2 regions of the Mycobacterium sp. Soil_C_30 genome follow, and region 2 is predicted to be linked to the other one. Evidence: predicted binding sites of a transcription regulator. Region 2 holds the regulator's gene; the other holds the start of a gene.
The links. The regulator LexA, encoded in region 2, represses DNA repair genes until DNA is damaged. The targets are predictions, from matches to a motif close to CGAACANNTGTTCG.

Region 1: ruvC (crossover junction endodeoxyribonuclease RuvC) is a predicted target of LexA. The motif match lies at 6,135-6,148, and genes of this name have one in related genera.

The regions. Positions count from the first base shown of each region.
Region 1 covers NZ_JBDGJH010000007.1:285,386-300,297, reverse strand. The annotation lists gene car (carboxylic acid reductase) at 1-107, shown strand, start outside; gene AC3A6P_RS16285 (DUF1304 domain-containing protein) at 171-554, opposite strand; gene AC3A6P_RS16280 (HNH endonuclease signature motif containing protein) at 774-2,054, opposite strand; partial or broken gene AC3A6P_RS16275 (helix-turn-helix domain-containing protein) at 2,264-2,458, opposite strand; gene AC3A6P_RS16270 (Cmx/CmrA family chloramphenicol efflux MFS transporter) at 2,455-3,636, opposite strand; gene ruvB (Holliday junction branch migration DNA helicase RuvB) at 3,902-4,963, opposite strand; gene ruvA (Holliday junction branch migration protein RuvA) at 4,960-5,553, opposite strand; gene ruvC (crossover junction endodeoxyribonuclease RuvC) at 5,550-6,104, opposite strand; gene AC3A6P_RS16250 (acyl-CoA carboxylase subunit beta) at 6,221-7,759, shown strand; gene AC3A6P_RS16245 (hypothetical protein) at 7,766-8,128, opposite strand; gene AC3A6P_RS16240 (aldehyde dehydrogenase family protein) at 8,258-9,736, shown strand; gene AC3A6P_RS16235 (APC family permease) at 9,768-11,288, shown strand; gene AC3A6P_RS16230 (GMC family oxidoreductase) at 11,263-12,801, shown strand; gene AC3A6P_RS16225 (TetR/AcrR family transcriptional regulator) at 12,752-13,363, opposite strand; gene AC3A6P_RS16220 (alpha/beta fold hydrolase) at 13,430-14,263, shown strand; gene AC3A6P_RS16215 (YebC/PmpR family DNA-binding transcriptional regulator) at 14,282-14,912, opposite strand, start outside.
Region 2 covers NZ_JBDGJH010000007.1:169,175-184,086, forward strand. The annotation lists gene AC3A6P_RS15575 (molybdopterin guanine dinucleotide-containing S/N-oxide reductase) at 1-408, opposite strand, end outside; gene AC3A6P_RS15580 (acyl-CoA dehydrogenase family protein) at 524-1,687, shown strand; gene AC3A6P_RS15585 (LGFP repeat-containing protein) at 1,881-4,250, shown strand; gene lexA (transcriptional repressor LexA) at 4,294-5,004, opposite strand; gene AC3A6P_RS15595 (LysM peptidoglycan-binding domain-containing protein) at 5,329-5,811, shown strand; gene nrdR (transcriptional regulator NrdR) at 5,972-6,436, shown strand; gene AC3A6P_RS15605 (PhzF family phenazine biosynthesis protein) at 6,489-7,193, opposite strand; gene AC3A6P_RS15610 (alpha/beta fold hydrolase) at 7,240-8,262, opposite strand; gene AC3A6P_RS15615 (proteasome assembly chaperone family protein) at 8,370-9,380, opposite strand; gene sthA (Si-specific NAD(P)(+) transhydrogenase) at 9,554-10,963, opposite strand; gene AC3A6P_RS15625 (DUF4192 domain-containing protein) at 11,141-12,232, shown strand; gene AC3A6P_RS15630 (iron-dependent transcriptional repressor DtxR) at 12,255-12,947, opposite strand; gene AC3A6P_RS15635 (sigma-70 family RNA polymerase sigma factor) at 13,106-14,065, opposite strand; gene AC3A6P_RS15640 (DUF3099 domain-containing protein) at 14,201-14,617, opposite strand; gene AC3A6P_RS15645 (DUF3039 domain-containing protein) at 14,705-14,912, shown strand, end outside.

The DNA of each region.
Region 1 (14,912 bases), 120 kb from region 2:
CCGCCGTGCAGGAGGCCAAGATCGGCCACGACAAGGACATCCCGCACATCACCGCCCCCGTCGTCGTCAAGTACGTGACGGATCTGAAGCTGCTGGGTCTGCTCTAGACCCAGCCTCGACTACGCCAGGGCCGGTGCCCTCCCCGCTCACCGGTCCTGGCGTAGTGCCCTTCACACCAGGGCGAGGGCCAGCAGCACCACGGCGATGGCCGGGAAGGTGCCTTGGGTCAGCGCCGCACGGGCTTTGTCCGGCGACGACGCCACCAGCACCAGCGCCGCAGCCGCCATGGACCCGGCGCCGGCGAACACCAGCGCCGCACCGATACCTTTGTGGCCCAGGGCGACCGCGGTGATACCCAGTGCGGTGATCACCGCCAGGAACAGGTTGTAGAAACCCTGATTGAAGGCCAGCAGTTTGGTGGCCTCGGCTTCTTCCCTGGTGGTGCCGAAAGCCGCCCGGGTGCGCGGGCTGGTCCATGTCAGCGACTCCATCACGAAGATGTAGACGTGCAGCAGCGCCGCGAGCCCGGCGAAGATCGATGCCGCAGTGATCATGAAAGCTCCGGTATCTCGCGAAGAGCGCCACGCTCAGCGCTGTCGGTGGATGTGCTGTCGGTGGATGTGCACTGTAATCGAACACCACGCCTTGTCAGGAACCCATCGTGATCCAGCAACTCGACGCCGCGGGCCCGTGCCGCGATGGCCACCCGCGCGACGTCGACCGCCGGGAGCAGCTCGGCGAGAACGCGCAGACCGGCGTCGATTCCCGCCAGACTAGGCGGCGGTAAATGGTGGTTTCGGCTGGTATGGCGTGTACCACCACCAGTCGCAGCGTTGCCCGCCGGGCCCGGGGTGCGGTGGAACATCAGGTGGTGGTGTGGTCGGCGGACGCGCCAGTGATCCGGCGCGTAGCGGATGCCCGGCTGCATCGGTGACCACGAGGCGATCCACCGGACCGGTAATCGTGATGACATGCTTGTGGTGCATCCGATGGTGAAATGGGCATACCAGCACCAGGTTCCAGAGCTCGGTGGGGCCACCGTCCTCCCAATGGACGACGTGATGAGCATGGAGTCCGCGGGTGGCCCCGCACCCCGGCACAACGCAGGTGCCGTGGTCGCGGTGCTCGAGGGCGCGGCGCAGCCGGCGGCTGATGGTGCGGGTTTCGCGGCCGGCGCCGATGGGGCGGCCGTCGCGTTCGAACCACACCTCACAGGTGGAATCGCACAGCAGGTACCGGCGGTCGGCATCGGAGAGCAACGGCCCCAGATGCAATGCGGCAACGCGGGACTCGAGATCGAGATGCACGACGACGGTGGTCCGCTGTCCGTGCGGGCGGGCAGTGACATCAGCGTCCCAGCCGGCTCGCACCAAGCTCATGAATCCGTCGACCGGGACCGGGAACGGCGGTGTCTGATCGGATTCTTCATCACCGTGGTCTCTTTTCCAGTCGGCGACAACCTTGTCCTGATGCGACTGCAGCGCGGCGTCGAACTCCGCAGCCTCCTCGGCAGGCAAGGTGACATGCCAGGTGGTGGACTGCTCACCGCAGGTCTTGGTGATCGACCGCGGCGCCTCCGGTTCCGGTATCGGCTCGGGCTCGACGTCGGGCTCTGGTTCAGGTGTGGGACGCGGTTCCAATGCAACCGCCTGACGGATCTGCTTGACGGTGGCAAACCGGGCGAACTGCGCGTAATGCGCATCGGAACCCGCGCCGGCTTTCTCAGCGACGGCTCCCACCTGGTCCAGCGACAACCAACCTTCGCGCATACCTGCAGCGCACTGTGGGAATTCAGCGGACCGCTGCGCCACCGTGGTGATGACCGTGGCGGTGTGCGGCGAGACCCCGGTCTTGGCAGCCACCAAGGACGCCACCGACCGATACCCCGTGGCGCCCGCCAACCCGTCACCGTCGATCTCGGCGACGATCTCCACGATCTCCCCGTCGATCGCATTGCGCTGGCCGGTCAGCTCCCCGAGCCTGTCCAGCAACACCTCCAGCCGCTGCTTGGGAGAAACCCCAGCAGCGGCCAAAGGCGTTGCAGTGGAAGGCATGACACCATCAAAGCAGACACGTCCGACAAGAAAGCTGAGCTCTGGGCCGAACAAGGCCGGCCCGTTCTCCCCCTCGTCCCCGGGGCTGGGGAGTGTCGCAGTAACGGTGTAAGTGGCCTTACGGCCCCCGGTGTACCGGGGGCGGAAGGGCCACCTGGTGACCGAGACTGTCGTGGCTGTGGAGCCATCGCAGAAAGGACCATGACGAGGGGTTCGGTGCGGGGCGTAGAGGGCTTGTCGAGGAGGCCAGCGTCACCATGCGGACGCCACCGGTTGACCCACTTCGAGGCGCAGGCGTGTGAGATGCCCATCTCTGCGGCGATGTGAGCGAGGGGCCGAGTTCGGCATCGATGGACAAGCCGTCGACGGCCTTCGACGCTCAGCGGAGCATCTGCGTGACTCACCCGACAACGTCGCTTCGGTATCGAGGTGCGATCAGGCGTTGCGAGGGCAGCAGCATGATCAAGGCGACGCCGGTTAGGGCGATGGCTACCCACACTGGCCCGAGATCACCGGAACACGGGAGCGCCACCGCCCCAGCTGCCGGACCTACCGCCGCCCCGATGTTGAGCGCGGCGGTCGCATAGGAACCGCCCATGGTGGGCGCTCCGGACGCCGCGTAGAGTACCCGTGCGATCAGGGTGCTCCCCACGGCGAACGCCAGCATTCCTTGGACGAAGATCAGGATCAAGAGAAGCACCGGGTGTGCGGCAAGCAGCGCGAAAGCCACCCATCCCGAAAGCAGGATGGGTGCGCCCACGCCGAGAGTCCGACGCGGGTATCGGTCGGAAAGGCGTCCGGCCGCAGCCACTCCGAGAAAAGATCCAAGGCCGAACAGCACCAGGGCCAGCGGTACCCACACCTCATCCAAGGCAGCGGTCCCGGTCACGACGGGGGCGAGGAACGTGAACGCGGCGAACGTGCCACCGTTGACCAAGGCTCCGAGCAGCATCGCCATGAATAAACGGGGCGAACAGAGTTGAGCGAGTTCGAAAACCAGAGACTTCGCACCGTCGGACCGTTCCGATGCTGAGTCTGTGTGGGGCCGAATCCCGACGAGGATGCCGGCTGCGGCGGGAACGCATAGCAACGCGACGGTCCAGAACGTGGCCCGCCACCCCATCGCGCTACCGAGCAGAGCGCCGGTGGGGACGCCGGCGACGGTCGCGATCGTGGTGCCGGACAGAAGGATTGCCAGGGAACGTCCCTTCTGGTCAGGGGCAACAAGACGGGTCGCAGTGCTCAGGGCGACTGCCAGGAAACCGGCGTTGGCGACCGCGGCCAGGACACGGGTGGCGAACAGCACGGAGAAGGACGGGGTGATCGCGGCGACGACGTGACAAAGTGCGAAGACCACCACGCAACCGAGCAGTGTGGCCCGCGCAGGCCATCGGCGAGCGAAGGCGGCCATCGTGGGGGCGCCCCCGATCATCCCGACCGCGAACGCCGATGTAAGCAGTCCAGCAGTCCCGACCGAGACGTCGAAACTGGTGGCGATGTCCGGTACCAGGCCGGCGAGCATGAATTCTGAGGTGCCCATGGCGAAGACCGCGAGGGCAAGCAGGTACAGAGCGAGAGGCATCGAGTTACTCCGAGGGAAGAAACGAGCAGAAGGCGTCTCGTCACCACGGCCAGCCCGATGGAGTTGCCCGAACGGCCACCCACGCATGCAAGCGGGGCGGGAAGGCTAGATCCTCAGTGGTTCAGGGGGCTGACGGCGCGACCGAAAGCCCCCACAGTGTCCGATTCAGGGCTCGACATAGAGCAAAGTCTAAACACAGCCGATCGAGCACCGCACTCTGATTGGATGGCCACGCCATCGACATGAACGTCCTGCCCCGCAACATCTAATCGAACAGCGCGCTCTGCCCCAGCCCGGCCGCCCCGGCGGGCGGTTTCATCCCCAGGTGGGTCCATGCCAGTGCCGTTGCCACCCGCCCGCGCGGCGTACGCGCCAGCATCCCGGCGCGCACCAGGAACGGTTCACAGACCTCTTCGACGGTGGTGGCTTCCTCCCCCACCGCAACGGCCAGCGTCGACACCCCGACGGGGCCACCCCCGAAACTGCGGGTCAGCGCCGAGAGCACGGCGCGGTCAAGCCGGTCGAGGCCGAGTTCGTCGACGTCGTAGACCTCCAGCGCGGCCTTGGCGACATCCTTGGTGAGGACGCCGTCGGCGCGCACCTCGGCGAAGTCGCGGACCCGGCGCAACAGACGATTGGCGATCCGTGGCGTGCCGCGGGAGCGCCGCGCGATCTCGGTGCTGGCGTCGTCGCCGAGCTCGATGCCCAGGATTCGCGCCGAGCGGGCGAGCACCCGTTCCAGTTCGACCGGCTCGTAGAAATCCATGTGCGCAGTGAACCCGAAGCGGTCGCGCAGCGGCCCCGTCAGCGCGCCCGAGCGGGTGGTGGCACCGACCAGGGTGAACGGTGCGACTTCCAGCGGAATCGAGGTGGCCCCAGGACCTTTGCCCACCACGACGTCGACGCGGAAATCCTCCATGGCGAGGTAGAGCATCTCCTCGGCCGGGCGGGCGATCCGGTGGATCTCGTCGATGAACAGCACGTCACCTTCGACGAGGTTGCTCAGCATGGCCGCCAGATCGCCGGCCCGTTCCAGCGCCGGGCCCGATGTGACCCGCAGCGACGAGCCGAGTTCGGCGGCGATGATCATCGCCAGCGATGTCTTGCCCAGCCCGGGCGGGCCCGACAGCAGGATGTGGTCCGGGGTGCCGCCGCGATTTTTGGCCCCCTCGATGACCAGTTGCAGCTGCTCGCGCACCCTGGGCTGACCGATGAACTCGTCGAGCGACTTCGGCCGCAGGCTGGCGTCGATATCCCCTTCACCGACCGTCAGCGCGCCGGAGACCTCCCGCTCCTCCGGGGCATCGTCGTCGTCGAATCGGCTCATTTGTTCTTGCCCAACAGATTCAGCGCCGACCGCAGCACCGTCGAGGTGGAGGCATCGGGTTCAGAGGCCAGCACCTTGTCGGTGGCCTCCTCAGCCTGCTTGACCGCAAAGCCAAGTCCGACAAGGGCTTCGACCACCGGGCCTCGCACCGCGTGGCCACTGGCGGCACTGGAGCCCGCCGTACCGGTCACCGGGCCGATCTTGTCACGCAGTTCCAGGACCAACCGTTCGGCGCTGCGCTTGCCGATACCGGGCACCCGGGTCAGCGCGGTGACGTCACCGTCGGCCAGCGCCTGCCGCAACGCGGTGGCGTCGTAGACCGCCAAGGTGGCCAGCGCGATCTTCGGTCCCACCCCGGACACCCCGAGCAGCGTGGTGAACAGATCCCGCGCGTCGGCGTCGGCGAAGCCGAACAGCGTCATCGAGTCCTCACGAACGATCATCGCGACGATCAGACGGGCCTCGGTGCCGCGTCGCAGCCCGGCCAGCGTCGACGGTGTGCACATCACTTTGTAGCCCACCCCGGCGCATTCGATGACAGCGTGATCGAGGGCGATGTCGACGACCTCGCCGCGCACGGAGGCGATCATCGGGCGGCCTTGAGTTTGGCTTGGTAACGCTTCTTCTGCTCAGCGGCCATGGCCTCCGCCTTCGCCATCCGCGCGATCATGGGCGCGCGCCAGCAGTGACAGATGGCCAGCGCCAGCGCATCCGCGGCGTCGGCGGGGGTGGGTTTCTGCTGCAGCGCGAGGATCCGGGTGACCATCTCGGTGACCTGAGCCTTGTCGGCCCGGCCGTTGCCGGTGACGGCAGCTTTGACCTCGCTCGGGGTGTGGAAGTGCACCTCGATGTCCCGCTTGGCGGCGGCCAGCGCCACCACGCCCCCGGCCTGGGCGGTGCCCATCACCGTGGACACGTTCTGCTGGGCGAAAACCCGCTCGACGGCCACCACATCGGGTTTGTGGGTGTCCATCCAGTACTCCACGGTGTTGCTGATGGTGAGCAGCCGGTGGTGCAGCGGGTCACTCGACGGCGTGCGCACCACGTCGACATCCAGGGCGATCACCTGCCGCCCTGTGCCGCCTTCGATCACCGAGAGACCACACCTGGTCAGTCCCGGGTCGACGCCCATGACGCGCAACAACTGGGACCCCTTCCCACCAGAAAACACCGAACAGCTGTTCGAGAGCCTAGCCGGTACCGGGGACACCCTACGGTAGGGACACGCCAGCTGGGCACCGCCGACCGGAGGAACCGATGCCAGAACCGCGCAGTGATCTCACCGAACTGCTACGGCGCCGCGCGCTCACCGAAGATTCCGCTCGGCCAGACGCCGTGGACCGCCGCCACGCCGCAGGCGGGCGGACCGCGCGCGAGAACATCGCGGACTTGGTGGACCCGGAGTCGTTCGTCGAGTACGGGCGGTTCGCCATCGCGGCCCAGCGGCAGCGCCGCGAGGTCACCGACCTGATGGCCCGGACCCCGGCCGACGGACTGGTGGCGGGCACCGCCCGCATCAACGGGGCGGCCTGCGCGGTGCTGTCCTACGACTACACCGTGCTGGCCGGCACCCAGGGTGCGCTCGGGCACCGCAAGAAGGATCGCCTCTTCGAGCTCATCGAGCGATTGCAGCTGCCCACGGTGTTCTTCGCCGAAGGCGGCGGCGGCCGACCCGGTGACACCGACTACCCGGTGGTCTCGTCCCTCGATGTCCGCGCCTTCGCGCTGTGGGCGGGGCTGTCCGGGCTGGTGCCCCGGATCGCGGTGGTCAAGGGTCGCTGTTTCGCGGGCAATGCCGTGATCGCCGGATGCGCTGATCTGATCGTCGCCACCGCCGACACCTCGATCGGGATGGGCGGCCCGGCGATGATCGCCGGCGGCGGCCTCGGCGACGTCGCCCCGGATGACGTGGGCCCGGTGTCGGTGCAGGAACCCAACGGCGTCATCGACGTCGTGGTGGCCGATGAACGCGAGGCCGTGGCGGTGACCAAGAAGCTGGTGGGCTATTTCCAGGGCCGCACCACGCCCGGCCCGGCGGCCGATCAGCGGACGCTGCGCACCGTCGTCCCCGAGCGGGCACGTCGCGCCTATGACGTTGCACCCGTCATCGAGACGCTGGCCGACGAAGGCTCGGTGACATTGCTGCGCAAGCGTTTTGCCCGTGAGATGGTGACCGCGCTGATCCGCATCGACGGTCGCCCGATCGGGGTGATCGCCAACGACACCCGCTACATGGCCGGCGCCATCACCGCGGCAGGCGCCGAGAAAGCGGCACGATTCCTGCAACTCTGCGACGCTTTCGGCCTGCCGGTGCTGTCGCTGGTGGACTGCCCCGGCTACATGGTCGGTCCGGCCGCCGAGGCCGACGCACTGGTGCGGCGCGGATCGCGACTGCTGATCGCGGGCGCGTCGCTGGAGGTGCCGCTGATCGCGGTGGTGCTGCGCCGTGGGTACGGTCTTGGCGCGCAGGCGATGACGGGCGGCAGTCTGCAGGAACCGCTGCTCACCGTGGCATGGCCGGGAGCGCACCTGGGACCCATGGGTCTGGAGGGCGCGGTGCGCCTGGGCATGCGTAAGGAACTGGACGCCATCGCCGACGACGCCGAACGCGAGGAACGGGTTCGTCAGCTCACCGACGCGGCACAGGTGAACGCCGGCGCACTGAACGCGGCATCGGTGTTCGAGATCGACGATGTGATCGACCCGGCCGACACCCGGGCGTTGATCATCGCGACCCTGGCGGCGGCCGACGGGCACCACCGCTCCGGCCGGCGCCGGTTCATCGACACCTGGTGAAGCTTTTCACCGCTCGAGGCCGGTGCTGTTGCGCAACTCGACGGCACCGCCCTCGTGGGTCACATCCGCCTGTGCGCTGCGCTTCTGGGCGACGATCTCGTTGATGCGACGGCCAGAGGCGCGCCAGCCCTTCACCTTCTCGCGGCCCACCTCTTGGCCGTCGCGTTCGGTGATCACCTTCCACGGCATTCCGAGGAACTTGGCCAGCAACCAGAACGGCCAGGCCAGCAACACCGGTAGCGCCAGCAGGAACAGCACGATGCCGAAAGTGCTACTGCCCCACGACGCCATGTCCATTGCCCCCAGCAACGGCCACTGAGCACGGCGCACCCGCCACTTCACGCCGTCGGCGTCACGGAACTCTGGCATGCGATCACTGTAAATGCACCGCGCAACCCTGGCGTTTCCTGAGGATCGTGCACTACGGGGCACGAGATGCCGATTCGGTGAGTAGTGTCCCATCCCGGCACGTCGAAGGACTGCGCAAGGGGCTGACCCATGAACGGTGAACCAGACCTCTACATCGGAGGTTCCTGGCGGCGCGCGTCCGGCGGCGGCACGCGCGACATCATCAACCCGGCCGACGGAAGCGTCGTCGCCACCGTCGACGAAGCCGGTCCCGACGACGCCCGCGAGGCCGTCGCCGCGGCACGCGCCGCTTTCGACGAGGGCAGCTGGCCCGCCACGCCGGTGGCCGAGCGAGCCGCAATCCTGCAACGCATCGCCGACCTCCTGTCCCGGGACAAGGAGCACGTGGCGCTTCTCGAAACACGCGACACCGGGAAGACGCTGGCAGAGAGCCGGATCGACATCGAGGACGTGATCTCGGTGTTCCGCTATTACGCCCACCTGGTCGCGGTGCAGACCGACAAGATCGTCGATGTCGGCGATCCCGCCGTGCTCAGCCGAGTGGTCCACGAACCCATCGGGGTGTGCGTGCTCATCGCGCCGTGGAACTACCCGCTGCTGCAGATGTCCTGGAAAGTGGCACCGGCGCTGGCCGCCGGCTGCACCATGGTGATGAAACCCAGCGAAGTCACGCCGCTGAGCACCATCGCGTTCACCTCGCTGGTGGAAGAAGCGGGTGTGCCGACGGGCGTGGTCAACCTGGTGCAGGGCAGCGGCGCCAGGCTCGGGGCGGCACTGACCGACACCGCCGAGGTGGACTTCATCTCGTTCACCGGCGGACTGGCCACCGGGCGCACCATCGCCGAAGTCGCCGCCAAACACGTCACGAAGGTCGCGCTCGAACTCGGCGGCAAGAACCCCCACATCGTGTTCGCCGACGCCGATTTCGACACCGCGGTGGATCACGTGTTGACCGGGGTGTTCCTTCATTCCGGTCAGGTGTGCTCGGCGGGCACCCGGCTGATCATCGAGGAGTCGATCGCCGAGCGGTTTGTTGCCGAACTCTCCATCCGCGCCGAGAAGATCCGGGTGGGCGACGGGCTGGACCCGGCCAGCGAAACCGGTCCTCTGGTTTCCGAGGCGCACCGCGACAAGGTGGAAGCGTATGTGGCGCTGGGGATCTCCGAAGGTGCCACGCTGGTCTGCGGGGGCCGCCGGCCCGAGGCCCCGGCGCTGGCCAAGGGCTATTTCTACCTTCCCACGATTTTCGACCGGTGCGACCGGTCGATGCGGATCGTCACCGAGGAGACCTTCGGTCCGATCCTGACCGTCGAACGATTCACCGACGAAGCCGAGGCGATCGCACTCGGCAACGACACGCAATACGGTCTCGCGGCGGGTGTCCGGACATCGGACAGCGCCCGGGGCGAGCGGGTGGTGCGGGCACTGCGGCACGGCACCGTGTGGCTCAACGACTTCGGCTACTACACCGCGGCAGCGGAGTGGGGCGGCTACGGGAAGTCCGGTAACGGACGCGAGCTCGGACCGACCGGCCTCGCCGAATACCAAGAGATCAAACATATCTGGCAAAACACGGCGCCGCAGGCCGCAGGGTGGTTCAAGGGCTGACGCCCGATGAGCCAAGGCTAGGGAGACAGTCATGGTCATCAGAGAAACGCACGCCGACAGCGGCCTGGACGAGTTCGGTTACCGAGAATCCTTGGACCGCAGTATCGGCAAGTTCGCCAGCTTCGCCGCCGGCGTCAGCTACATCTCGATTCTGACCGGCACTTTCCAGTTGTTCTACTTCGGATTCGGCACCGCCGGACCGGCCTACCTGTGGTCCTGGCCGATCGTCTTCCTCGGGCAGATGGCCGTCGCGCTGTGTTTCATGGAACTCGCCGCGAAGTACCCGGTGGCCGGCTCGGTGTACAACTGGAGCAAGAAACTGGCCAGCAGGTTGGTGGGCTGGACCTCGGGCTGGTTGATGCTCACCGCCTCGATCGTCACCATTTCGGCGGTGGCGCTGGCGTATCAGCTCAACCTGCCACGGCTGTGGAGCGGATTCCAGATCATCGGCGACGGCACCGGGGAATACGACTACGCCGCCAACGCGGTGCTGCTGGGCACCGTGCTGATCGTGTTCACCACGGTGGTCAACGCACTCGGGGTGCGGTTGATGGCGATGATCAACAGCGCGGGGGTTTTCATCGAGCTGATCGCCGCGGTGCTCATCGCCTTCCTGCTCGCCATCCACATCCAGAACGGTCCCGATGTGTTCTTCTCGGCCAACGGGTACGGCGCCGACGAGAGCATGGGGTATCTCGGCGCGTTCCTGGTCGCCTCACTGGCCTCCGGTTACGTCATGTACGGCTTCGACACGGCCAGTTCGCTGGGCGAAGAGACCAGAGATCCCCGGCGCACTGCACCCAAGGCCATTGCCCGGGCCATCCTCGCGTCGTTCGTGATCGGCGGCGCCATCCTGGTTTTCGCGGTGATGGCCGCGCCGAATCTGCAGGATCCCGCGCTCGGCGAAAGCTCGGGCGGTCTGCAGTACATCGTCGAACTGGTCATGGGCGGCCCGCTGAGCAAGGTGTTCCTGGTCTGCATCGTCATCGCGGTGACCGTGTGCACGCTGGCCGTGCACACCGCGGCGATCCGGCTCACGTTCGCCATGGCGCGCGACAATGCGCTGCCGTTCGGCGAACGGCTGGCCACCGTCAACCCGAAGACGCAGACACCGATCGTGCCCGCGGTGACCATCGGGATCATCGCGGTGGTGATCCTCGTCATCAACATCGGTCAGCCCAAGATCTTCACGGTGCTGACGTCCATTGCGATCATCATGATCTACCTGGCCTATCTGATGGTCACCGGGCCTCTGCTGAAGAAGCGGTTGCAGGGCCAGTGGCCACCGGCGGACCTGAAGGCGGAGGGCTATTTCACGATGGGCCGCTGGGGTCTCCCGGTGAACATCTTCGCCGTGGTCTGGGGTGTGGCGATGGCGCTGAACCTGGCTTGGCCGCGCGCTGCCGTGTACGGGGAGCCCTGGTACAACACCTGGGGCGCCTTCGTCTACATCGGTGTGATCGTCGGAGCCGGGTTGCTCTGGTACGCCGTCAAGGGCCGCCACCACATCGGGTGCCTGAAGTCCCATGCCGCGGAGACTGTCCGTGACTGACACCTTCGACTACGTCATCGCAGGCGGTGGTACGGCGGGTTGTGTACTGGCAGCGCGCCTTTCGGAAGATCCCGGGGTCACGGTGTGCCTGGTCGAGGCCGGTCCGTCCGATGTGGGCGACGACAACATCCTGGTGCTGTCCGAGTGGATGCACCTGCTCGATTCGGGTTATGACTGGGACTATCCCATTGAGCCGCAGGAGCGGGGCAATTCGTTCATGCGGCACGCCAGGGCCAAGGTGCTCGGCGGCTGTTCCTCGCACAATTCGTGTATCGCATTCTGGCCGCCGGCAGAGGCACTCGACGACTGGGTGGGCATGGGCGCCCAGGGCTGGGGCGCGGCCGAAATCCTGCCGCTGACAAAACGTCTGACCGAGACGGTACTGCTGCGCGACGTTCCTCCCGAGGATCCGTGTGGTGCGGCGGTGCTGGAGGCGGCCGCGGAGGTGGGCCTGCCCACCGTGGCGTTCAACCGCGGGGAGACGGTACGCAACGGCGCGGGCTGGTTCCAGATCAACGCCGGCGAGGACGGCACCCGCATGTCGAGTTCGTATGCCTTCCTGCATCCGATCATCCAGACCCGGCCCAACCTCGAGGTACGCACCGATTGCTGGGTGGCCGAGATCCTCTTCGACGAGGCCGACAACGCCACCGGGGTGCGCTATCAACGACCCGACCTCACCGGTTATGACAGCGTATCCGCCCGGCGTGAGGTCATCCTGTGCGCCGGCGCCATCGACACCCCGAAGTTGTTGATGCTCTCCGGGATCGGGCCGTCAGCGCATCTCCGCGAGTTCGGGATCGACGTGCGGGTCGACTCCCCCGGCGTCGGCGCGAACCTCGACGACCACGTTGAAGGGCTGTTGTTCTGGGAGGCTGCGCGGCCGATGGTGACCACCTCGACCCAGTGGTGGGAGATCGGGCTGTTCACCTGCGTCGACCCCGGGGTGTCCCAACCCGATCTGATGATGCACTACGGCAGCGTGCCGTTCGACATGAACACGCTGCGGCGCGGTTACCCGACCACCGACAACGGATTCTGCCTGACGCCGAACGTGACACAGGGGCACAGCCGCGGTTCGGTGCGGTTGCGCAGCCGCGATTTCCGGGACCGCGCCAGAGTGGATCCGCGGTATTTCACCGATCCCGACGGATATGACGAGCGCATCATGCTCGCCGGGTTGCGGCTGGCGCGCCGGATCGCCGAGCAGACGCCGCTGGCGGCGTGGGTGGCTCGTGAGCTGGCGCCGGGACCCGACGCCACCACCGACGACGAATTGCTGGACTACGTGCACCAGTGCCACAACACCGTGTACCACCCTGCGGCCACCGCCCGGATGGGCTCACCCACCGACCCCCTGGCCGTCCTCGATCCCGAACTGCGGGTCAAGGGGGTGTCACGGTTGCGGGTGGTGGATGCCTCGGCGATGCCGAAACTACCGGCGGTGAACCCGAACATCACCGTCATGACGATGGCGGAGAAATGCGCAGATCTCCTGCGGACTTCAACGTGATCCCACGGTAGGCCGGCGCCAGCGCGCGCCCCGCCGCCACCAGCGGTTCGGTGCTGCGCAAGGTGCGGGCCACGATGAAGGCGCCCTCCAGCGCCGACACCAGCGCCACCGTCAACCCGCGCGCAGTATCCGAATCCAGTCCGCGCGCAACGAAATACGCGGTCCCGCCGTCGAGCCAGCCGGTGAACACCGCGGCCGCGGTCTGGCGCAATTCCTCATCGAGGTCGGCGGTCTCGGCGGCGACGCTGGCCACCGGGCACATGTTCGCGAACCCGGTGGCGGCCATGTCCTCGGCGGCCTGAGTGAAGGCCGACTCGATGGCGTCGGCGAGGTCGGTGTGCGGGTCCATCAGGGTGGGGATGAGCATGCCGTAGGCGATGCCGGCATTGGTCAATGCCTCGCGGGCGATCTGCTGTTTGCCGCCGGGGAAATGGTGATAGAGCGAACCGGTGGGGGCGCCACTGGCTGCCACGATGTCTTTCATCCCCACCGCGCCGTAGCCCTTGGACCGCATCAACTCCGCGGCGGCCGTCACGATCGATTCCCGGGTGGACCTTGCCATTGTCGCCTCCTACCGACACACTAGAGCATACGTTCTAGAATCGCCGTTCTAGTGGAGGGTTGGGCTATGAAATCCGTTGACCTCACCGCGGGCACCGTCGAGTACCGAGAAGAAGGCGACCCGGACGGACCACCCGTCGTCCTGTTACACGGACTGCTGATGAACGACTCGCAGTGGGACATGGTGATCCCGTTGTTGCCGAGCGGTTTTCGCTATCTCCTGCCGGTGCTCCCGCTAGGTGGCCATCGCGTTCCGATGCGCCCGGAGGCCGACCTGACGATGCCCGGCATGGTCGGTGTCGTCGCCGATTTCCTCGACGCACTCGATCTCATGGACGTCTGCCTGGTGGTCACCGACTGGGGCGGGCCGCTGTTTTTGACCGACATCGGCCGCGACAAGCGGATCAACCGGATGGTGATCTGTCCGTGCGAGGCGTTCGGCAACTTCCCGCCCGGCTTTCCCGGCAAGATGACCTGGGTGGCCAGCCGCACCACCGGCACTCTTGCCCTCGCCATGAAACAGATGCGGATCCCGTGGCTGCGTGACCGCTTCTTCATGTGGGGAATGATGGCCAAGAAGTCGATTCCGCAAGCCACGATGGACGCGTGGACCGAACCCGGGCTGGCGGACCGGGCCATCCGGAGTGATCTCCTGAAGTACTCCCGCACCCGATTCGACCGGCGTGATCTGGTGCGCGCCACCAACCGGCTGGCCTTCTTCGAAGGCGAGGTGTTGGTGCTGTGGAGCTGCAACGCGGTGATGCCCGACGATCACGCGCACCGGCTGGCCGAACTGACGCGCAGCCAGCTGCGATACATCGACGACGCGAGCGTTCTGGTCATGCTCGATCAGCCCGAGCAGACCGCCCGCGAGATCGGCGCCTTCCTGACCCGCACCTGACGCCCGTGTGCCAGGGGTCTACTCCTCGTCGAGCTGGGCGGCGACGTCGTCCGGGATGTCGACGTTGGTGTACACGTCCTGTACGTCGTCGCTGTCTTCGAGCGCGTCGACGAGCTTGAACACCTTGCGGGCGCCTTCGAGGTCGACGGGCACAGTGACCGACGGCTGGAAGCTCGCGTCGGCTGAGTCGTAGTCGATACCCGCGTCCTGCAGCGCGGTGCGCACGGCCACCAGATCGGTGGGCTCGGAGATGATCTCGAAGCTGTCGCCCTGGTCGTTGATCTCCTCGGCGCCGGCCTCCAGGACCGCGGCCAGCACGTCATCCTCGGACAGGCCGTTCTTCTCCAGCGTCACCACGCCCTTGCGGGAGAAGAGGTAGGACACCGAACCGGGATCAGCCATGTTGCCGCCGTTGCGGGTCATCGCCACCCGGACCTCGCCGGCGGCGCGGTTCTTGTTGTCGGTCAGGCACTCGACCAGGATCGCCACGCCGTTGGGGCCGTAGCCCTCGTAGGTGATGGTCTGCCAGTCGGCGCCACCGGCTTCCTCGCCCGCACCGCGCTTGCGGGCGCGTTCGATGTTGTCGTTGGGAACCGAGCTCTTCTTCGCCTTCTGAATGGCGTCGTAGAGAGTGGGGTTACCGGCAGGG
Region 2 (14,912 bases):
GGTGTAGCCGCCGAGCAGTTTCAAGAAGCGGTGCACCTGACTCTGTGCATGGTGGAAGCGGCCCGCGCTGGCCCATCCGTAGGACCCGCCGTAGATCGCCTCGTTGCCGAAGGTGTCGACCACGCGACGCAGTTCGGTGGCCAGCAGTTCGGTGAGTTCGTCCCACGACACCACGATGAACTCGTCGGCCCCGCGCTGCGCCGACGGGCCGGGTCCGTTCTCGAGCCACCCGCGGCGCACCGCGGGTTCGGCCACCCGGGCGCGGTGGCGCAGCGAACCCGCCAGATTGCCCAGTAGGGGCGAGGGGTTCACGTCGGTGGCCAGCGGTTGTACCGAGCTGATGTCGCCGTCGCGGACCTGGGCGTGAAAGGCGCCCCAATGCGTCAGGCTGGCCGGCGCAGATGCCATGGCGGGCAGTTTACGGGGAACTCGCGGCACGGATTTGCCGACCAACCACCCGGTTGGTATATCGTCGTCGGCAAGACGTGTTGTCAAACCCCGAACCCGGCTCCGGAGGTCCATCATGGGTAGTGCCGTCAAGTACCAGCGCACGTTGTTCGAGCCCGAACACGAACTGTTCCGCGAGTCCTACCGCACCTTCCTCGAGCGCCACGTCGCACCGCACCACGAGGAGTGGGAAAAGAACAAGATCGTCGACCGCAACGTGTGGGTCGAAGCCGGTAAGCAGGGCTTCCTGGGCATGGCGGTGCCCGAGGAGTACGGCGGCGGCGGTATCGACGACTTCCGCTACAACACCGTGATCACCGAGGAGACCACCGCCGGCCGCTACAGCGGTATCGGCTTCGGCCTGCACAACGACGTGGTGGCGCCCTATCTGCTGCGGCTGGCCACCGACGAACAGAAGCAGCGTTGGTTCCCGGGCTTCTGCAGCGGCGAGCTGATCACCGCCATCGCCATGACCGAACCCGGCACGGGCAGCGACCTGCAGGGCATCAAGACCCGCGCGGTCAAGCAGGATGACGGCAGCTGGGTGCTCAACGGCTCGAAGACGTTCATCACCAACGGAATCCACGCCGACCTGGTGATCGTCGTCGCCCAGACCGACCCGGACAAGGGCGCACAGGGCTTCTCGTTGCTGGTGGTCGAACGCGGCATGGAGGGCTTCGAGCGCGGGCGCCACCTCGACAAGATCGGGTTGGACGCCCAGGACACCGCTGAGCTGTCGTTCACCGATGTCAAGGTGCCCGCGGAGAACCTGCTCGGCGACGAGGGCATGGGCTTCATCTATCTCATGCAGAACCTGCCGCAGGAACGGCTCAACATCGCCATCATGGCCGCCGCCGCCATGGAAGCCGTTCTCGAGGAAACCATTCAATACACCAAGGAACGCAAGGCTTTCGGCAAGCCGATCGGCAGCTTCCAGAACAGCCGCTTCGTGTTGGCCGAACTCGCCACCGAAGCCACCGCTGTGCGGATCATGGTCGACGAGTTCCTGCGGCTGCATCTCGACGAAAAGCTCACCGCAGACCAGGCGGCAATGGCCAAGTGGTACACCACCGAAGCCCAGGTGCGGCTGGTCGACCGGTGTTTGCAATTGCACGGTGGTTATGGATACATGCGCGAATACACCGTCGCGCGCGCATTTCTCGATGCACGCGTGCAGACCATCTATGGCGGCACCACCGAGATCATGAAAGAGATCGTCGGCCGCAGCCTGGGGGTCTAGCAGCGTTCCATACCCGACATATTGCGCGCAAAACGCGTCGGGCCTGCACGTCAATTCGGTACCGGGTGGGTATTGTCGTCAAAATGACGGCGATATGGCCATATCGTGCTCGGCTATTGTCCGAGAGTTGACGGTGACGAATTTCGGACGACGAGATCGGCGTATGCAGGCCGGTAAACCGCGGGGAGTGGGCATGACGACGCAGCGAAACCCATTGCGATGGGCGGTCGGAATTCTGGCGGTGTGCGCGGCATTTGCGTTCGCAACGCCATTCGTTCCGGTCGCTCACGCCGACCCGCAAGGCGACGCCGCCGTAGCGATCGATCAGGCGTGGACCGGCTCCGGTGGCGACACCTCGCCGCTCGGCCCGAAGGTCGGCGGCATCTACCCGGCCGGCGCAGGCTTCGGCCAGGACTTCGTGAACGGCGCCATGTTCTTCTCGCCCGAGACCGGCGCGCGGTCGGTCTTCGGCGCCATCCTCGACAAGTACCGCTCCCTCGGCGGCCCGGCCGACAGCGGCCTCGGATTCCCCACCATCGACGAGGGGCCCGGGCGGGCTCCGGAAAGCCGTAACGTCACCTTCAGCGCACCCGAAGGTGCGGTCATCTTCTGGACGCCTGCCACGGGCGCGTGGCTGGTGCGCGGCGTGATCAACGCGGCCTGGGACCGGGTGGGCGGATCGTCGGGTCCGCTGGGTGTCCCGGTGGAGGACGAAACCTACAGCGGCGAGACCATTTCGCAGCGGTTCAGCGGTGGGCAGCTGACCTACGACACCGCCGCCAAGACCTTCACCACCACGCCGCCCGAGTTGGCCGGGCAGCTCGGGGACCTGGCGCTGCCCGACGACGCCGCATCGTCGATCGACCTCGCCTGGCGGGTGGCCGGCGGAGCTGGCGGCCAGCTCGGCGCCAAACAAGGCGACCCGTACCCCGTCGGCGACGGCACCGGCCAGGACTTCGCGGGCGGCAAGATCTTCTTCTCGCCGGACACGGGCGCGCACGTCGTCAGCGGCACCATTCTGGAGAAGTACGAGGCCGCGGGTGGGCCTACCGGCGAACTCGGTTTCCCGACCGCCAACGAGGCCGACGGCGACGTGCCCGGCAGCCGGATCAGCACCTTCGGCGCCGAGGGTGACCCGGTGATCGTGTGGACTGCCGAACACGGCGCCGTGATCGTGCGCGGGCCGATGAAGGCGGCGTGGGACGAGCTCGGCGGTAGCGGCGGTGATCTCGGCGTCCCGATCGCCGACCAGACCGGCGACGGCACCATCACGCAGAACTTCAGCGGCGGGCAGGTCACGTACAACAGCAGCACCAACAGCTTCAGTACGCAGCCGCCGGAGCTCGCCGAACGGCTGGCTGGACTCGATCTCCCCCAGCAGGCCAGCCCCACCTCGGCGCCTGCCGCTGCGCCCGCGGCTCAGGGTGATGACAGCGGCACCGAGGGATCGGGTTCGAAGAGCTGGTACCTGTGGGTGCTCATCCCGCTGGCGATCCTGCTTCTGGCCTCGTTGGCGGCGTTCGCGGTGATGCGACAGCGCCGCAACGCCGGCCCAGGCGCCGGCGGCGGTTTCCGTCCGGGTGGTGCGCCGGGGAACCACGACGTCTTCGATGAGGCCTCGCATGGGGGGCGCGACGAGGACGAACACGCCAGATGGGAATCCGCGGGCGCAGGACAGAGCAGTGGGCCGTCGAAGTTCGGCGATGCCGAGCCCGACGACACCGACTACCTGGCCGCGCAGCCGCCGTGGGCCAAACGTGAGCCCGGCGCCCAGCCGTGGAGCGAGCCGGCCGTACCGACCGCGGGGTTGGCGGCTGCCGCTACCGGCCCCGATCTGTTCACCCATCACGGTGCGCACGAGGCCGAGGACTTCACCGCCGATGTTGAGGAGCAGGACCCCGACGCCGTTGACACCGCGCCCACGCCGGTACAGACGGAATCCGGGGAGCCGTCCGGCCGCCACGCCGCGGCGGGCGCGGAGGAGTCCCGGCCACCGTGGCTGACTGACCAAGATGCTCACGTGCCGGGGCCCGGCTCCCTGTTCGCCCCGGTATACGGTGCGGCGCCGCCGCCGGCGCAGGAAGAACCGGCCGCGCCGTCGTCTGATGTCGATGAACCGGGCTACGCGGCGCCCGTCGGCGCGACCTTCGAGGATGGGGACGGCGGCCTGTCACCGTCTCCGTACGCCGAGCCCGGGTATGGGCAACCGGATGCTTCGTTGTCCGGCGAAACGCCGAGCGAGTACGGACGGCCGGAGTACGCACAGCCGGAGTACACGCCGTCGGAGTACGCACAGCCGGAGTACACGCCGTCGCCCTTCGAGCGACCCGATGACGAACGGCCGACAGACGGCCCGTCACCGACCGCCTCGTCGGCGCCTCCGGCGATCCATCTTCCGCTGGATGACCCCGATGAAGCGCCGGAGGGTTACCCCATCAAGGGAAGTATGCGCACGGGGACCTACCACTCGCCCGGCTCTGCTTCCTACGATGTGACGGTCGCTGAAATCTGGTTCGCCTCAGAGGATTTGGCCGAATCCAACGGATTCACCAAAGCGGAGTGAGCTCACCCGCCCCCGCGGGATGGGTCAGCTCACCCCGTCCGGGTCAGATCTTCCGGATGACGGTGACAACCTTGCCGAGGATCGCGGCGTCGTTGCCCGGGATCGGGTCGAACGCGGGATTGTGCGGCATCAGCCAGACCTGACCGCTGGTGCGCTTGAAGGTCTTGACCGTGGCTTCGCCGTCGATCATCGCGGCCACGATATCGCCGTTGTCGGCCACGGCCTGCTGCCGCACCACCACCCAGTCCCCGTCGCAGATGGCCGCGTCGATCATCGATTCGCCGACCACCTTGAGCAGGAACAGCGATCCCTCGCCCACGAGTTCGCGGGGTAGCGGGAAGACGTCCTCGACGGCCTGTTCGGCCAGGATCGGACCGCCGGCAGCGATTCGGCCGAGCACCGGGACGAAGGTGGGTTCCGGCAACGCGTCCGAACCCGCGACGTCGGTGAGCACTGCCGGCGCGGCGTCGTCGGCACCCCGGACATCGACGGCTCGCGGCCGGTTCGGGTCACGGCGCAGATAGCCCTTGCGCTCGAGAGTGCGGAGTTGGTGGGCGACCGACGAGGTGGACGTCAGGCCCACGGCATCGCCGATCTCACGGATGCTCGGCGGATAGCCCCTGCTGGTCACCGAGGCGCGGATCACCTCGAGGATGGTGCGCTGCCGTTCGGTCAGCGATGGATCGGGGGAGTTGTCACGCGGTCTACCTGTGCCGCCTTGCGCGTCTGAACCTGTGCCAGTGCTGTCACCCATGGCCCTGAATGTAATCGCAGCGACCGACAGAATCAAACATGTGTTCGAGGCGTGTCGCGGAACCGGGTGCCCGTCGCTGTGCGCGGCCTGGTGCCCGGCGGCCGATTTCACGAAGTGGGGCTGGAGTGACCCCTGGGGCGGAAGTTTTTGTCGGTGGGTCGTTCTATGGTTCGGCTACAAATCGATCACATGTTCGGTTGGCACTATCTTATCGAACATGTGATCGACTAGATTCGAACACAGGAGCGAACGATGGCACAGCTCAACCGGGCTCGGTACCGGATCTCTGCAGGACACCATTTTCTCGGGTCGGAAGGAACGGACATGACACTCATCGACACTCTGCCTCCGCGCCACGCGCAGCCGCGTCCCGTGGACGGCGCGCCGCGGCCGGTACGTCGGCGCACCGACGCCGGACAGGTGAGGCGCAGGCCGATGGAGGTGCGTCCGGCCGGTGCGCCGGTCCGCCGGCGCGGTACGGGTGTGCCGGTCTCGCGGGCGCCGCATCGTCGTCGCCGGAGCATCACGCCGGTCACCACGGTCGGGCTGGCGCTGCTGGCGGCGCTGATCACCGTGTGGCTCGGCGCTGTCGCCCAGTTCGGTGAGGCCATCCAGGGCGCCACGGCCCCGACTCCGAGCAAACTGGCCGTCGTGCAGGTGCAGAGCGGGGAAACGCTGCAGACCGTCGCGGCCCGGGTCGCTCCCGGCGTGCCGATCGGCGACACGGTGCAGCAGATTCGCGAGCTCAACCAGCTCGAGAGTGTGGCCTTGACGGCCGGTCAGACGCTCATCGCGCCCGTGGGCTGAGTCCGTGTCGGACCACGACGAATCCAGGTGGTGCACAACCGTGATGGCGATGGGAATGCGCAGGACTGCGCCCAGAGCGATGGCGGTGGCTCAGCTCGGCGCGGCGCAGGTACTCTCTGAAGCGGGAGTAACACGTGTCCAGTGCGGCGAAGGAGCGGTGATGCACTGTCCTTTCTGCCGGCATCCGGATTCTCGTGTGGTCGATTCCCGCGAAGCCGATGAAGGCCAAGCCATTCGACGTCGGCGGTCATGCCCGGAATGTGGCCGGCGGTTCACCACGGTCGAGACCGCAGTGCTCGCAGTGGTCAAGCGGAGCGGCGTCACCGAACCGTTCTCTCGCGAGAAGGTGATGCGCGGCGTGCGACGGGCGTGCCAAGGCCGTCAAGTAGACGAGGACGCACTGCACCATCTCGCCCAACAGGTGGAGGACACCATTCGTGCGGCGGGTTCACCAGAGGTGCCGAGCAATGAGGTCGGCTTGGCGATTCTGGGACCGCTTCGCGAGCTCGACGAGGTTGCCTATCTGCGATTCGCGTCGGTGTACCGCTCGTTCTCTTCGGCCGAGGACTTCGAACAGGAGATCCGCGCGCTGCGCGAGCACCGACGGGTGACGGCCACCAGTTGAAACAGGAGTCCGAGGCTGCGAGGTAGTCGAAGGGTTCCGGGCTCGCAGGCGGTCACGCCAACTCGACGTTGGTGACGCCATCGCTGACCACCCGGCCGGCGACATGAACCCATCCGTCCGGACTCCACCGCGTGCGGATCTGTGACCCTTGTCCTTGCGTGATCGCCAGGTCGCGACTGAGGTACTCGGTGATCCGCACTGCCGCCGCGCCGGTGGCCTCGTCCTCAGGGACTCCGAGATTGGCGGCAAACATTCGTGAGCGCAGTGCACCGGCGTCGCGGTCGAGCCAGGTCCACAGATAATGCTGAATGTCGTCGGAGTAATCGCTGGGATCGGCGGCGGCCAGCTCCTCGAGTGAGGGGAGTTCGCGAATCGCGAACTCCGGTGCCCATTCCGCGCGGGCGCTGATCGATGTCAGCTCATCGTCACCGTCGAGGCCGTAACCGACCTGGACGATCCCCGCGGGAACCTGCAGAGTGTGCACCGGTGTGCCTTGGTCCTTCAACCACCACGAGGCGCCGACGGTGGGATGGCCTGCGAACGGCAATTCGGTTGCCGGAGTGAAGATCCTGGCGTGCGCCGTACTGCTCCCGGGTGCCGGCAGGTCAATGAAAACAGTTTCGCTGTAACCCAATTGCGTGGCCAGCCGTTGGCGGTCTCGAGGCGCGACGGCGGTGGCGTCGACCACACCCAGGGGATTTCCGAACTTGCCGGCCGAATCGGTGAACACCCGTAGCACTGTGACATCGATACCCATGGGTCGACTCTACTTGCCGTTTGGCGCCGTTCGGCGATCCCGTGAATCAGGTCGCGCTGCGCTCGTCGGTGCCCATCGCATCGAGCACCGCGACCTTGGTGTCGACGGTGCCCGACATCGCCCGCTCGCTGATGCCGCTGCGCAGCAGTTGGCGCAATGCCGTCTGGTCGTACTCGGCGGGTTCGGTGGAATCGATGAAACGCTCCACCACCTCGACGAAGCGATCCGGGTCGTCGTGGAAGGGGAAGTGTCCGGACCCCTTGAAGATCTCCAGTTGCGAACCCGGCATCGCCGCATGCGCCATGTGGGCGTGACTGACCGGGATCACCACGTCGCGGTCGCCCCAAATGAGCTGAACCGGAACCGATTCGGTCAAATAGCAGCGGTCCAGCATGGTGACCACCTGGCCGCGCCAGTCGACGACAGCGCGCAGTGTGCGAGTGAAAGCCGAGGACGCGGTGGGTTCGGGAAGATCGCGCAGGATCCGAAGGACATTGGGCAGTTCGCGTCCCAACGCCGTACTGCCGAGCACGCCGCCGGCAACTTTGCCTGCCATCTGCACCGCGGGCAACACCAACGGAAGACGCAGCAGCGCCAGCGCTTCCCCGCCCATGGGCAATGACGCCATCCGCAGCGCGATGTTGACATCGCGGGTCACTCCGCCCGCGCCGACGAGTATGAGGCGGTCGACCAATTGCGGGAACTGGTATGCGAATTGCATGGCCACGCCGCCGCCCAGCGAATGGCCGACGACGGTGACCTTCTCGATGTCGAGCACACCGAGCAGGTCGCGCATGCCGTTGGCGTACGCGGCCACCGAATAGTCTGCGCGCGGCTTGTCGGATTGACCGTGACCGAGCAGATCCGGTGCGATGACGGTGAACCGCTGGGCCAGCTTGGACTGCACCGTCGACCACGCGGTGGAATTGTCACCGATGCCGTGGATCAGCAGCAACGCCGGACCGGACCCGGCGATGCGGAACGCACGCCGGTACCCGTGAATGGTGCGGAAATCCAGGGTCGGCGTCAGCTCGCGGACCGAACGCAGATTCGGCTTGCGGGTACTCATGCGCCCGGCACCCGGCGACGAGGGCTACAGCAGCCAGGGGACGTTGCCGAGGTGGATGTCATATGCGCCAACTTCGTCGGGCCCCATAGCGGCGGAACTGAGGCGGATCAAGTGGTTCCGTTGTCGTCACGGAACGGATCCTGGAAGTTGTCGCCGGCTTGCTGGGCCAGGAATCGCTCAAACTCCGCTCCGAGTTCGTCACCGCTGGGGAGTTCCTCATCCCTGGCCAGCAGGGAGCGGTTCTCTTGTGCGGCAACGAATGCATCGTACTGTCGCTCGAGGGCGCTCACCACCTGAGCCACTTCCGGGCTGCCTTCGACCTGTTCGTCGATCTTGATACGGATCTCTGCCGCTGCTTCATCGAGGCCGTCCACCGGAATCTCCAGGGAACTGGCACCGGCCACGTGTTCGAGCAGCGCTTTGGCCGCGTCCGGGTAATCGGTCTGCGCCAAGTAGTGCGGCACGTGGACGGTGAAACCCATGACCTCGTGACCGTGTTGCGCCATGCGGTACTCGAGCAGGTTGGAGACGCTGCCCGGAACCTGGACCTCACCGACCCACGGCGTGTGATCGGCGATGAGTTCCCGGTTGTTGGCGTGTGCGGTCAACGTCACCGGCCGGGTGTGGGGCACCGCCATCGGGATGGCGCCCAGCCCGATGGTGCGGCGCACCCCGAGTCGCTCGGCCAACAGGCGGACAGCGGTGATGAAACGTTCCCACTTCAGATCCGGCTCCATCCCTGCCAGCAGCAGGAACGGCGTGCCCACGCTGTCGTGCAGGGCGTACAGGTTGAGCTCGGGGTTTTCGTAATGGGTGAAGTGATCGGTCTTGAACGTCATCAGCGGGCGACGCGACCGGTAGTCGAGCAATTCATCGATGGCGAAGGACGCCACCAACTCGGTGTCCAGCGACTGCCGGAGGTGCTCGGCGGCCAACTTGATCGCATGCCCCGCATCTGAGAAGCCTTCCAGGGCGTGCACCAATACGGGTCCGCGTCCGTCAGCTGACGACAGCTGCGGCGCAGGGAACTCGAGCTCGTACATCCCGCTCTGCTCGGGCTGGTAGCGCCGATCCTCGTGCGGGGTCGAGTCTTCTGCGGGGTCGTCGATGTGACCCATCTACTCTCGCCTCCTCGTCGCGGCGCCGTCATCACGCGTTGGCGCACCGTGTCCCTCTAGTTTCCCTCAATGCCTTGCCTGCGGCGTCGCGGACCCACCCATGAATCAACGTTGCAGGGTGTTCCGGGCATTCCGGGGGATACCCACCGCCGCGGCGGCAGTCGCAGGTCCGGTCAGCGAGCGCGGAACTGGTTGAGGGCACGCAGCTTGTTCATCACATCCAATGCCGCCACCTTGTACGCCTCGGAGAACGTGGGGTAGTTGAACACCGCGTCCACCAGGTACTCGACGGTGCCGCCGCAACCCATCACGGCCTGGCCGATGTGCACCATCTCGGTGGCGTTGGTGCCGAAGATGTGGACGCCGAGCAGGCGCAAATCCTCGGTGGACACCAGCAGCTTGAGCATGCCGTAGGAATCACCGGCGATCTGGCCGCGAGCCAGTTCCCGGTAGCGGGAGACGCCGACTTCGTACGGGATCGCCGATTTGGTCAGATCGATCTCGGTGGCACCGACATAGGACACCTCGGGGATGGAGTAGATGCCGATGGGCTGGAGTTCGGTCATACCGTGGCAGGGTTCGCCGAAGGCGTGGTAGGCCGCCAGCCGGCCCTGGTCCATCGAGGTCGCGGCCAGGGCGGGGAAGCCGATGACATCGCCTACGGCGTAGATGTGGTCGACCTTGGTCTGATAGTTGTCGTCGACGAAGATGCGGCCGCGGTTGTCGGCCTCCAGCCCGGCGTTGGCCAGATCGAGGTGATCGGTCTGGCCCTGACGTCCGGCCGAGTACATCACGGTCTCGGCCGGGATCTGTTTGCCGCTCGCCAGCGTGGTGACCGTCCCGGACGCACCGACGTCCACCGCGGTCACTTCCTCGCCGAAACGGAACGTCACCGCGAGGTCACGTAGGTGGAACTTGAGTGCCTCGATGATCTCCGGGTCGCAGAAGTCCAGCATCGATTCCCGCTTCTCGACCACGGTCACCTTGGTGCCGAGTGCGGCGAACATCGACGCGTATTCGATGCCGATGACACCGGCACCCACCACGACCATCGAGGTCGGCAGCATCTTCAGGTCCAGGATGCCGTCGGAATCCAGAACCCGGTCCTCGTCGAATTCGACACCGGCAGGTCGCGCCGGTTTTGTCCCGGTGGCGATGACGATGTGCTCACCGCTGACGGTCACGCGGTCTCCGCGGCCGGGGTTCTCGACGAGGAGGGTGTGCTCGTCGACGAACCGTGCGTGCCCGGTGTAGAGCTCGATCCGGTTGCGCATCAACTGACTGCGCACGACATCGATCTCCTTGCCGATCACGTGCTGGGTGCGGGCCAGCAGATCGGCCGGCGTGATCTTCTCCTTGACGCGGTAGCTGGCGCCGTACAGTTCGCGCTGGTTCATACCGGTGAGATAGACCACGGCCTCGCGCAGCGTTTTCGATGGGATGGTGCCGGTGTTGACGCAGACGCCGCCGAGCATGCGACCGCGTTCGATGACCGCAACCGTCTTGCCCAGCTTGGCCGCCGCGATCGCCGCTTTCTGTCCGCCAGGTCCAGAGCCGATGACCACCAGGTCGTATTCCTGCATCGAAGCCATGCGTAGCTGTCTACGCCGGTTGACCGTCGCCCGCATGCCGACAGTGTCAATACCGCGTGAACAATGCTCGCCGGCCGGCATCCAGAGTTCGCACTTCATGCACAGCGCGGTGCCTCGGCCCGGTGCAGCGGCAGCCGGCTGACGGCCGTGGTTGCCAGCGTCAGCGGCATGACATCTCATCGCCCTGAATTCGACCGTCCCGAGTTCGACCACCACCCCGATTTCGATCTGAACAGGCCCGGCGCATTGATCGCGGCCCTGCCCGCGATTCTGGGCTTCACACCGCTGAACTCGCTGGTTCTGGTGTCTGTGGAACGCGGCCAGGTCGGCGCCGTGCTGCGTGTGGACCTCGGTGACGACCTGATCGACAACCTCGAGAATCTGGTCTCGGTGGCGGCGTCGGCCCGGCCCGACGCGGCGATCGCGATCATCGTCGACGCCCAAGGAGCGCTGTGCCCGTCGTGCGGGGACGAACATCGCCGGTTGTGCGCCGCATTGTCGGAGGAGCTGAGCCTGCACGATATTCCGTTGTGGGCCGCACACCTGGTGGACCGGGTGGCAGCCGGCGGGCGGTGGCACTGTGTCGACGGCTGCGGTTCCCGGGGACGGGTGGACGATCCGGCGAGCTCCCCGGTCACCGTGGCCGCGGTGCTGGACGGCCGGCGGCTCTACGGGCGGCGCGAGGATCTGCAAGCGGTCATCGCCGTCGAGGATGTCGGACGCTCACAACGGATCGCCGACGCGGTGGCCGCCCTGCGCGCCGGGGCCAGTGGCCAGCCGGTCGGGGATGCGGCGCAGCGAGCACGTCGTGCGGTGGAGGATGCGTTGGCCGCAACAGCACGGGTTGCCTCCGGTGCCGATCTGACCGACGCCGAGATCGCGGTGGTGGCCCGCGGTCTGGCTGATCCGCAGGTCCGGGACATCTTGTATGCGCTGGCAGTAGGCGAGTACGCCGGCGCGGCGGAGACCATGTGGGCCACGCTGGCGCGCGTGCTCCCGGAGTCACTGCGGGTCGAAGCGCTGGTGCAGCTGGCGTTCTCCGCCTACGCCCGCGGTGACGGCCCGCTGGCCGGGGTGTCGTTGGACGCCGCGTTGCGGATCGACGCGGCACACCGGATGGCGGTCATGCTCGACACCGCGTTACAGGGAGGCATGCGGCCGGAGCAGATCCGTGAACTGGCACAGACCAGTTACCGGTTGGCCGACCAGTTGGGTGTGGTGTTGCCGCGACGGCAGACGTTCGGGCAGCGGGCCGGATGAGATCCGGCGGCGCGGCTGGGTGTCAGACCTTCTCGACCTTGACGGCGTGCGCCATCTCGTGGGGGAGTTCGACCTGCTCGTGGCCCGGGATCACGATGGTGACTCCGCCGTGCGGGTTGGTCTCCACGGTGACGCGGGCATTGGGTACCACGCCGGCTTCCTTGAGCCGTCCGATCAGCATGGTGTCGCCCTGCACGTGCTCGGTGAGCTGCCGCACGACGACCGCCACCGGCGATCCGGCTGGCAGCTCGGTCAGCCGCACCAGGTTGAGCTGTTCGACGTCCTCGCCGCTGCCGATGCCCAGCTCGGACAGCCCGGGAATGGGATTGCCGAACGGCGACACGGTCGGGTTGTCGAGCACGGCGACGAGGCGACGCTCCACGTCCTCGCTCATCACGTGTTCCCACCGGCAGGCTTCGGCGTGCACTTCCTCCCAGAGCAGACCGATCACGTCGACCAGCAGCCGCTCGGCCAACCGGTGCTTGCGCATCACGGCGATTGCCAGCGCGCGGCCGGTTTCGGTGAGTTCGAGATGCCGGTCACCGGCGACGTGCAACAGACCGTCGCGCTCCATCCGGGACACGGTCTGGCTGACGGTGGGGCCGCTCTGCTCGAGGCGTTCGGCAATACGCGCGCGCAGCGGGATGACGCCCTCTTCTTCGAGGTCGTAGATCGTCCGCAGATACATCTCTGTGGTATCGACCAGGTCGTTCATGTGGCACCTCCGTCGCCGACGAGTCTACTTGGGCAGCTGCGCCAATGGGCCGCTCTCACAGGGCGCGGCGAGCATGATGATTGTCCCTCACCGCGGACAGCAGTGCGCCCGCCGGTCCGGGGACGACGGCGGGCGCACCTTCCGGGCGTGGACTGGGATCAGCTTGCGTACGAGCGCAGCCGGTCGGCGCGCTCACCGTGGCGCAGTTTCGCCATTACTTCACGCTCGATCTGACGCACACGTTCGCGGGAGAGGCCGAACAGCTTGCCGATCTGATCCAGCGTGCGGGGCTGGCCGTCGTCGAGGCCGAACCGCAACCGGATCACCTGGTGCTCGCGCTCGTCCAGAGTGGACAGCACACTGCGGATGTCGGTGTGCAGCAGTTCGGAGATCACCGCGTTCTCGGCCGAAAGTGCTTCGGCGTCCTCGATGAAGTCACCGAGCGGAGCCTCTTCGTCGCTGCCGACGGGCATGTCCAGCGACACCGGGTCGCGGCTGTGCTCCAACAGGTCGTTGATCTTCTCGACGGGAATGCCCGATTCCTCGGCCAGTTCTTCGTCGGTGGCTTCGCGGCCGAGGTTCTGGTGCATCTCACGCTTGATCCGGGCCAGCTTGTTGACCTGTTCGACAAGATGGACCGGGAGCCGGATGGTGCGGCTCTGGTCGGCCATGCCGCGGGTGATCGCCTGCCGGATCCACCACGTCGCGTATGTCGAGAACTTGAAACCCTTGGTGTAGTCGAACTTTTCCATCGCGCGGATCAGGCCGAGGTTGCCCTCCTGGATCAGGTCCAGCAGCGGCATCCCGCGCCCGGTGTACCGCTTGGCCAACGAAACGACCAGGCGCAGGTTGGCCTCCAGCAGATGGCTACGGGCCGCCTGCCCGTCCCGAACGACGGCAGCGAGATCGCGTTTGCGGTTCTCGCCGAGGCGTTTCCGAGTTTCCAGCAGATGCTGCGCGTACAGGCCCGCCTCGATGCGCTTGGCCAACTCAACCTCATCGGCGGCGTTGAGCAACGCCGTCTTGCCGATACCGTTCAGATACACCCGTACGAGGTCGGCGGCAGGGCTCTGGGCATCCAGATCGCCCTCGATTCGGGTAACGGCGGCATTTGCCATATCGGCCTCCTAGTGGCTCGAACTGTCATGTGGTTCAACGCCTGACTGGAGTGAAGAGTTCCCACAGATCTGTCGATTAACACGCGCTGACATGCGCAAATGCGCGGGTGACCTGAGAATGCTCTGAGAATCGAACTAGAAGTCCCTCATTTGGGAGCTTTTGCCGTCGGCAGGGTCCGTCACGCCGGGATCCACATCGGGCATGCCGGGTAGGAGTGCCGGCCGCTCGGCCGTGGGGAACAAGGGAATCCGATGGTCCGTGCGCGAGAATCGGCGCGGCTCCTCGCGCTTACGCGGTGGGCGGTCGTTGGCGATCAGTACCGCGACCCACGGCAGCGGAATGGACACCGCGACGATAAGCAGTGAGACCCAACCGTTTTCCCACACGCCGTAGGCCGCGGCAGCCAGAAGCAACGCCGGAATGCGAAATGACATGATCGTCAAATATTTCCGGACGCGCTTGCGATGTTCTTCTTCGTACGGGGGAGCAGCCTGGGTGATGAGTATCGGCTTCCCGTCATCGTCGAAACCCAGCTGCGGGCTGTGCTTCATACCTCTACTGTGGCACAACTGAGGCCATTCGGGGCCGGCGGGACCCAATGGTTTGTGGACCGTCATTTTCTCGGCAGAATAGGGCGTATGCAGACCGACACCCTCGAACGGACCGATGCTGACGAACGGACCGACGACGGCACCGACAGCGACCGGCCCAAGTTCTTCCATTACGTCAAGAAAGACAAGATCGCCGAAAGCGCGGTGATGGGCACGCACGTCGTCGCGTTGTGCGGCGAGGTCTTCCCGGTCACCAAGTCGGCCAAGCCGGGCTCTCCGGTGTGCCCCGACTGCA